One region of the Bacillus sp. MN7755 genome, then DNA from elsewhere that is predicted to be linked to it. Evidence: riboswitches for the same ligand, from Rfam matches in the RefSeq annotation. Region 1 holds a riboswitch; the other holds the start of a gene.
The links. Region 1 has a riboswitch for FMN ahead of ACYVEC_RS09680 (ECF transporter S component). Riboswitches for the same ligand answer to the same signal wherever they lie in the genome.
Positions count from the first base shown of each region.

Region 2: another riboswitch for FMN. It lies ahead of ribD (bifunctional diaminohydroxyphosphoribosylaminopyrimidine deaminase/5-amino-6-(5-phosphoribosylamino)uracil reductase RibD); the one in region 1 lies ahead of ACYVEC_RS09680 (ECF transporter S component).

Region 1 is NZ_BTRL01000008.1:496,663-500,074, forward strand. It holds gene ACYVEC_RS09670 (peptidoglycan DD-metalloendopeptidase family protein) at 1-112, shown strand, start outside; gene ACYVEC_RS09675 (hypothetical protein) at 142-828, opposite strand; FMN riboswitch at 1,074-1,213, shown strand; gene ACYVEC_RS09680 (ECF transporter S component) at 1,376-1,954, shown strand; gene ACYVEC_RS09685 (ferredoxin) at 2,155-2,403, opposite strand; gene ACYVEC_RS09690 (YpbB family protein) at 2,684-3,412, shown strand, end outside.
Region 2 is NZ_BTRL01000012.1:437,731-441,142, reverse strand. It holds gene ribBA (bifunctional 3,4-dihydroxy-2-butanone 4-phosphate synthase/GTP cyclohydrolase II) at 1-76, opposite strand, end outside; gene ribE (riboflavin synthase subunit alpha) at 89-733, opposite strand; gene ribD (bifunctional diaminohydroxyphosphoribosylaminopyrimidine deaminase/5-amino-6-(5-phosphoribosylamino)uracil reductase RibD) at 715-1,827, opposite strand; FMN riboswitch at 2,134-2,277, opposite strand; gene ACYVEC_RS14395 (CDGSH iron-sulfur domain-containing protein) at 2,468-2,674, opposite strand; gene ACYVEC_RS14390 (DUF2552 family protein) at 2,963-3,208, shown strand; gene ACYVEC_RS14385 (alpha/beta hydrolase) at 3,219-3,412, opposite strand, start outside.

The DNA.
Region 1 (3,412 bases):
CACTTTAGTTAGTATTGCACGGAAATTTAGCATGTCTGTTAAGGAAATTAAAGAAAAAAATGGGCTGCAGCAAGAGCTGATTTATCCAAATCAACAATTATACGTAAAGTAAAAAAAGAGCTAGTTTAACTAGCTCTTTTTTTACCAAAAAATAAAGACACATATAAATCCAGAAATAGCTAAGTAGCTATATAAGTAAAATACTTTTGTTCTGGTTTTTTCGTTTGTTCGAAAAAGTACAATAGTCGGTTCAATTAAACCGATTGTCAAACAAAGTAGACCAAGGAGCATACAACCAATTGAAATGGAGTACAGGGCGATTTGTGGTGCTTGAAATGGAATCATCCATTTTAATAAAAATGCAATAAGTGCAGTGTAGCAAATGCTGCCAATGTATTTATTCAACGGTGCATTAGAACGGAAACCTGGAAGCTTTTTTAAGAAAGAGCGGGAAACAACTTCAGTTTGTAAAGATGTATGCTCTTCGATTATTTTTTGAGCTTCTTTTCCTTTTTGGAAAAGGGATAATATCCAGTTTCGCTTCCCTTGAAAAATAAATTGAGAAGTTGTTAAATAATGATCCACCTTCACTTTATTCCAACTTTTCCACGGATGACGCTCACACAATTTTAATTTACTCTCTGTTTTTTTATCATACTGATAAATACTGATGCCATCTTCGTCGAAAGTAGCATAGTATGTCTCGCTTGAGAATGTGCCTAAATCAATTGGACAGTAGAAAAGTAATTCTTTTTTTAAGTAAAAGTATTCTTTTCTTAAGTTTTTTTTCATTGTTTCTCGAATAGAGTGTCTCTTTTCTTTCTTCATGACATTTCCTCCATAATCCAGAAAATGTTCTTATCTTAACAATTCAACATCTTATCACTTTTAATTATATATGACTAGGGGATTTATAGGAGAAATGCCGAATGCTAAAAAATATGGGGTGTATTGTAAAATATAATGAATGGTTTTGATTATGTAAAATTAATAACTTATTTTTAATAAGTTACGATTTTTTTGTTCACAATCCAATCATGTTGTTGTATAATGAAGTGGAAAATAGAATATCGGTCTATCTTCGGGGCAGGGTGAAAATCCCGACCGGCGGTGATGAACTATATGTGATTTTGTTCTAAGCCCGCGAGCCGTTAAGGCAGGATTTGGTGTGATTCCAAAGCCGACAGTATAGTCTGGATGGGAGAAGATGGAGGTTCAAGCGTTCAAAAAAGATATGGATTTGAACGTCTGTTTGATGTGCCTTAAATTCTCCCTTTGTGTAAAACACAAAGGGTTTTTTCGTTCTATGAAAAAGTAGGCATAGCAGAACCTTTCCACTTTCCATGAGATGATCGATGGAAAAGGAGAGAGAAAGATGAAACAAAAAAACAGTGTAGTGCAGATGGTGAGTGTAGCGATGCTAAGTAGTATTGCATATTTACTGATGATGTTGGATTTCCCGTTCCCAGGGCTTCCGCCATTCTTAAAAATCGATTTCAGTGATGTACCGGCTCTAATTGCAGCGATTATCTTCGGACCAATTGCGGGAGTAATTGTAGAGGCGATAAAGAATATTTTACATTACGGGATTCAAGGAAGTTTAACGGGAGTACCAGTTGGAGAAATAGCTAACTTTATTGCAGGATGTTTATTTATTGGACCAGCAGCTTTCTTATTTAGGAAGTATCGTACTGTTAAGAGTTTAACGACAGGATTAATGCTAGGGACAATTACAATGGCGCTTATTATGAGTGTATTAAATTACATCATCATATTCCCAGCTTACACTTGGTTTTTAAATTCGCCAGCTATGTCTAGTGAGGCTATAAGAACAACGGTTGTAACGGCAATCTTACCGTTTAATTTGATTAAAGGGATTGTTGTGACAATTGTATTTGTAGCGTTATTCTCACGCCTGAAAGTATGGATGTTTGCAAAAATGAAAAATGCATAAAATATAAAGTGAAACTTCAATCAGTGGGGGTGTTCATCCCCCACTGATTATTAGCCCTCACCAATCGGGCTGCCCGGCAAATAGCGAGGCAAAAAAACCATTAGTAGTATGGAACTACTAATGGTTTTTTTTATAAGTATCATGAAAACAAAAAATGTCCCTCATATTAATGAGGGACATTTTTTGAAGTTAATAAAAGACTATTCGAATTTTAAAGCATCGCCGTCAAATGATTCGTCAGCAACTTTAATTGAGTCAGTTGGACAACCTTCGAATGCATCCATCATATCTTCAAGTAATACATCTGGAATCTCAACGATACCTTGGTTATCGTCTAATGTTACGAATGCAATACCTTCATCATCATAGTCATAAATGTCTGGTGCAGCAGCGCCACAAGCACCACATGCAATACAAGTATCTTTATCAACGATTGTATATTTTGCCATCTTTTTTCCCTCCTGATAATATGTATGTGAAAAGCTCGCCATAAAAATTATAACCTTATTGTAAAACGGTTTTTAAAACTTTTCAACATAAAATTATAATGATAATGCTTATCAATTAGGGTGTCAACTAATTTTTGCATTATGTCATAAGATTTTCAAAATACGTAAATGTTATTTCGTTTGGTACAATAGAATATATACAAGTATATAGTGCCGATATGATAAGTTAGTGTAATTATACCAAAAAGCAATTAAGTTAGATTGAAAGGTGGAAGCGGTAATGCAACTACAATATACTTTATTGTATTGTTTAAAACAATTGAATGGTGAAAGGACCGTTTCTTCTATTTATTATTTATTAAAGGGAAAACGATCTTCGCAAACATTACAAGATGGAAATATGTTCCGAATTTCTTTTTTGTTTGGGATATATAAATCATTAAATAGAATTGAATATGATCGTGAAGTTGCAAAGTTGTTGCAAGCAGATTTGATTCAAGAAATACATGAGAATACATATTTGTTAACACCTAAAGGTAAAATGCAGTTGCATACATGGGAGGGAGTGTATGCTTTTCCAGCGCATTTACATGGTTTGCACTATGGTGAATTAGGTGAAACATTTTGGAAAAGATTATCTTTAATTATTCAAACTATATCTAATTTACAACAGAATAATACGAAATTTATTCCTATTCAACAAGATACAGAAATAATGATGTGGGTGAAACGCTTTTTAACAGGTATGCCGTATAGGCGAAATGAATTGGCTAAAAGATTATGGAAAGAAATACATAATCTTTTAGGGAAATGTGATGTGGTAGAAGCGACGATTGTAACATATAGATTAACAGGATATGAACGTATCGGTTGTACATTGCAGCAGTTAGCGGAAATTACGAAACAAGATATATTTAGGGTGTACTTTTTATTTTGGGGTGCAATTCATTTCCTCATACAAGAAGTTCGCGATAAAGAAAATGAATTTCCGTTATTAGCTGAGATTATC
Region 2 (3,412 bases), on a different contig from region 1:
GGTTTTCATCATCACATACGATAACGACTTTTCCTTGTTTTAAATCTTCTAGAGCTTCTTCAATACGATGAAACATAATGCTTCCCCCTTATAGAAATCCGTTTTCTTGTAAAAAGTTTTCGGTCATTGAACCTTTTCGTTTTACAGGCTTAGTAATAAAGCGTTCGATATATTTACCAATCATGTCACACTCAATGTTTACGATGTCACCGGCATTCTTTTCTCCGATAACAGATTCGCTTACTGTGTGCGGGATGAGTGAGATTGTAATGGAAGATTCGTCTATATCAAATATTGTCAAACTCGTTCCATCAACAGCAATGGATCCTTTATGCAAACAATAGCGTAGCAGTTCATCCGAAATAGCTATTTTGTAATAGATGGCATTATAGTGTTGTTTTTTGTTTAATATCGTCCCGATGCCATCAATATGTCCTGAAACGAAATGTCCACCGAATCGTCCATTTGCAGCCACTGCTCGCTCTAAATTTACTTTAGAGTGTGATTTGAGTAGGCGAAGTGATGTTGATTTCATCGTTTCGGGCATTGCATCAACTGTAAATGAAGTAGGTGTAAAGCTCGTTACAGTTAAGCAAATACCGTTAACCGCTATACTATCGCCTAAATGAACATCTGATAAAATTTCATTTGCATGTATCGTTAACTTCATTGCTTCCCCGCTTTGTTGCATATTTGTTATCGTTCCTAATTCTTCTACAATTCCTGTAAACATTTCGTCACCTCGTTTCGGGCATTCGCAACGATTTTTATATCATCGCCAATTTGTTTCATCTCTTGAATTTTTAAGGAAAGCGCATCTTGTAATTTTGAAAAACCATTTCCGCCAAATAAAGTAGGGGCATCTTTCCCGCCAATTAATTTTGGACTTATATAAGTTACAATTTCATTGAAATTATTTGTTTGTAAGAAGCTTGCATGAACCGTTTGACCACCCTCAACGAAAAGAGATAGGATTTGTTTTTCACCGAGTAGGTCTAAAACATCTTGAATTTCAATTTGTTTCGTTTTCATTTGGAATATAAATATATTTTCAGATTCATAAGAAGCTATTTTCTCTTTATTTACATCCTTACCAATCATAATCCATGTCGGTGCTAAACAATCTGTTATGACATGAGAAGATGGTGGGGTTTTTAAATGAGTATCTAAAATAACGCGTATTGGATTTTTACCCCCATTAGGAATTCTTGTTGTTAAATGCGGATTATCAGCTATAACTGTATTCACTCCAACAAGAATTGCATCGTGTGTATGGCGATATTGATGAACATCAGCTCGTGCTTCTTCACCTGTAATCCATTTACTGTCACCAGTTACAGTTGCTGTTTTTCCATCTAAGCTCATCGCTGTTTTTATTGTTACAAATGGGCGTTTCGTTTTCATGTAGTGAAAAAAGTAGCGATTTAATAAAACTGCTTCTGCTTCAAGGACACCGGTAGTTACTTCGATTCCAGCTTCTTCTAATCTCCTTTTTCCATTACCAGAAACGAGCGGGTTACAATCAAGGGTAGCAATTACAACGCGCTTAACTCCCTTTTCGATGAGCAATTCACAGCAAGGTGGTGTTTTTCCAAAATGGCTACACGGTTCCAGTGTTACATAAACGGTAGCGCCTTTGGCGTTCTGACCAGCCATTTGAAGGGCATGAACTTCTGCGTGTTCTTTACCAGCACGTAAATGAGCCCCCATACCGACGATGTTTCCATCTTTTACAACAACAGCACCAACCATAGGATTTGGACTTGTTTGTCCTGATGTTCCTTCTGCTAACTGCAGGGCAATCCTCATATATTCTTGATCTGTCATTTTCTTCACCTCTCCTAAAAAAATCAAAAAACCCCAAGGATTTAATATCCTTGGGGTTTGGGAGACGTGATTTCTAGAAATATAGTTCGAATACGAAAGCATAGGAAAGAAACCTAACGATAATCGATATTTCTGCATAAGGAAAAAACCTAGCAAAATATCGGATTTTTTAAACGCTAGTTGTCTCTTTTTATTTCAGTATAAAAAATGAGTATAGAAAACTAAACATATATAAAGAATCAAAATGAATCTTTAAAAATATGCATACTGAAATAAAAGTGTATTCACTATATAAAAAACTAGAAACATATCCTTCTCCCATCCAGACTATACTGTCGGCCCTAGAGTTTCACTAGATCCACCGTTTTCGAGTTGAAAACGGGTCACGGACTTAGAAGCTTTCGCTTCATCACCGCCGGTTGGGAATTTCACCCGACCCCGAAGGATGCTGTTTGGTCAAATTATAGCACAAAAAAAATAAAAGGCTAGTAAAAAGTATTCGAATGTGAAGAATTGTGTGAAAATATATGTAGGCTGGAATGGAGACAAAAGTATTAGAAATGTTGTAAGGAGAAGGGATATAGCGGAGTTGATAAAAAGAAAAAACATGCACAAAAAAATGTGCATGTCACATGTAAAATTATTCTGCCTCTGGTGCTCTAATAACAGACTCAAATTTACCTTTATGCGAAGCATCGCAATAAGGCATATTTTTTGATAAACCACAACGGCATAAAGAAAATGCCGGTTTTGCTGGGAATACATTCCCCTGTGAGTCGACTAATTCCACGTCCCCTGTAACGCGAAAAGAGCCATTGTCATTTACTTTAATTTGTACTTTTGCCAACACTATCCCTCCTTCCCAAACGCTTAATTCCATCATATAATCAAGAGAAGTACTTGACAATATAAAGTGAAACTTTAATCAGTGGGGGAGGCATCCCCCACTGATTATTAGTTGAACCAATCGGGCTTTTAGGGGCAGTTAATCTCACACCTAACGTCTTTGTTTCAGCTGAATTTTGAGGTAGGATTTTTACTGCCCGCAAATAGCGGGGCAAAAAGAGCACTTTGTTCGAAAGAGAAGAGAGTGTTATAATGTTTTTTATAACTGACTAGAGTAAGGTGACGAAAGATGGATAAACAATTACGTACATTACGAAATATTGCAGATGAGCGCACGTGGGCATCATTTTTGAATGATAATCATCCATATAGTTTGTTACATTGGTCCATTGCAGGTGTAGGACAAGAATCGAAGGATGTTTGGTTACTTCAAGATGAAGTAACATTTCAAACGACAGAATTTCCAACGTTAGATGATGCAATGCAATGGATTTCTGAAAATATGGAACAAGTTACAGACGTTTTAGCGCAATAAAAAAACAGGCTTATGCAAGCCTGTTTTTTGTTTCTTTCACATATGTGTTTAAAAATTGATCGACGGCTGCTTCATACTCTTCTTTATTTTCGTTATAAGAGCAAGCATGTGCACCGTGTTCTGCAATATAAAGTTGTTTCTTATTCTCTTTTGCCTCATATAACGCTTTTGTCATATCAGCTAAAATATAATCGTCATCTTTAC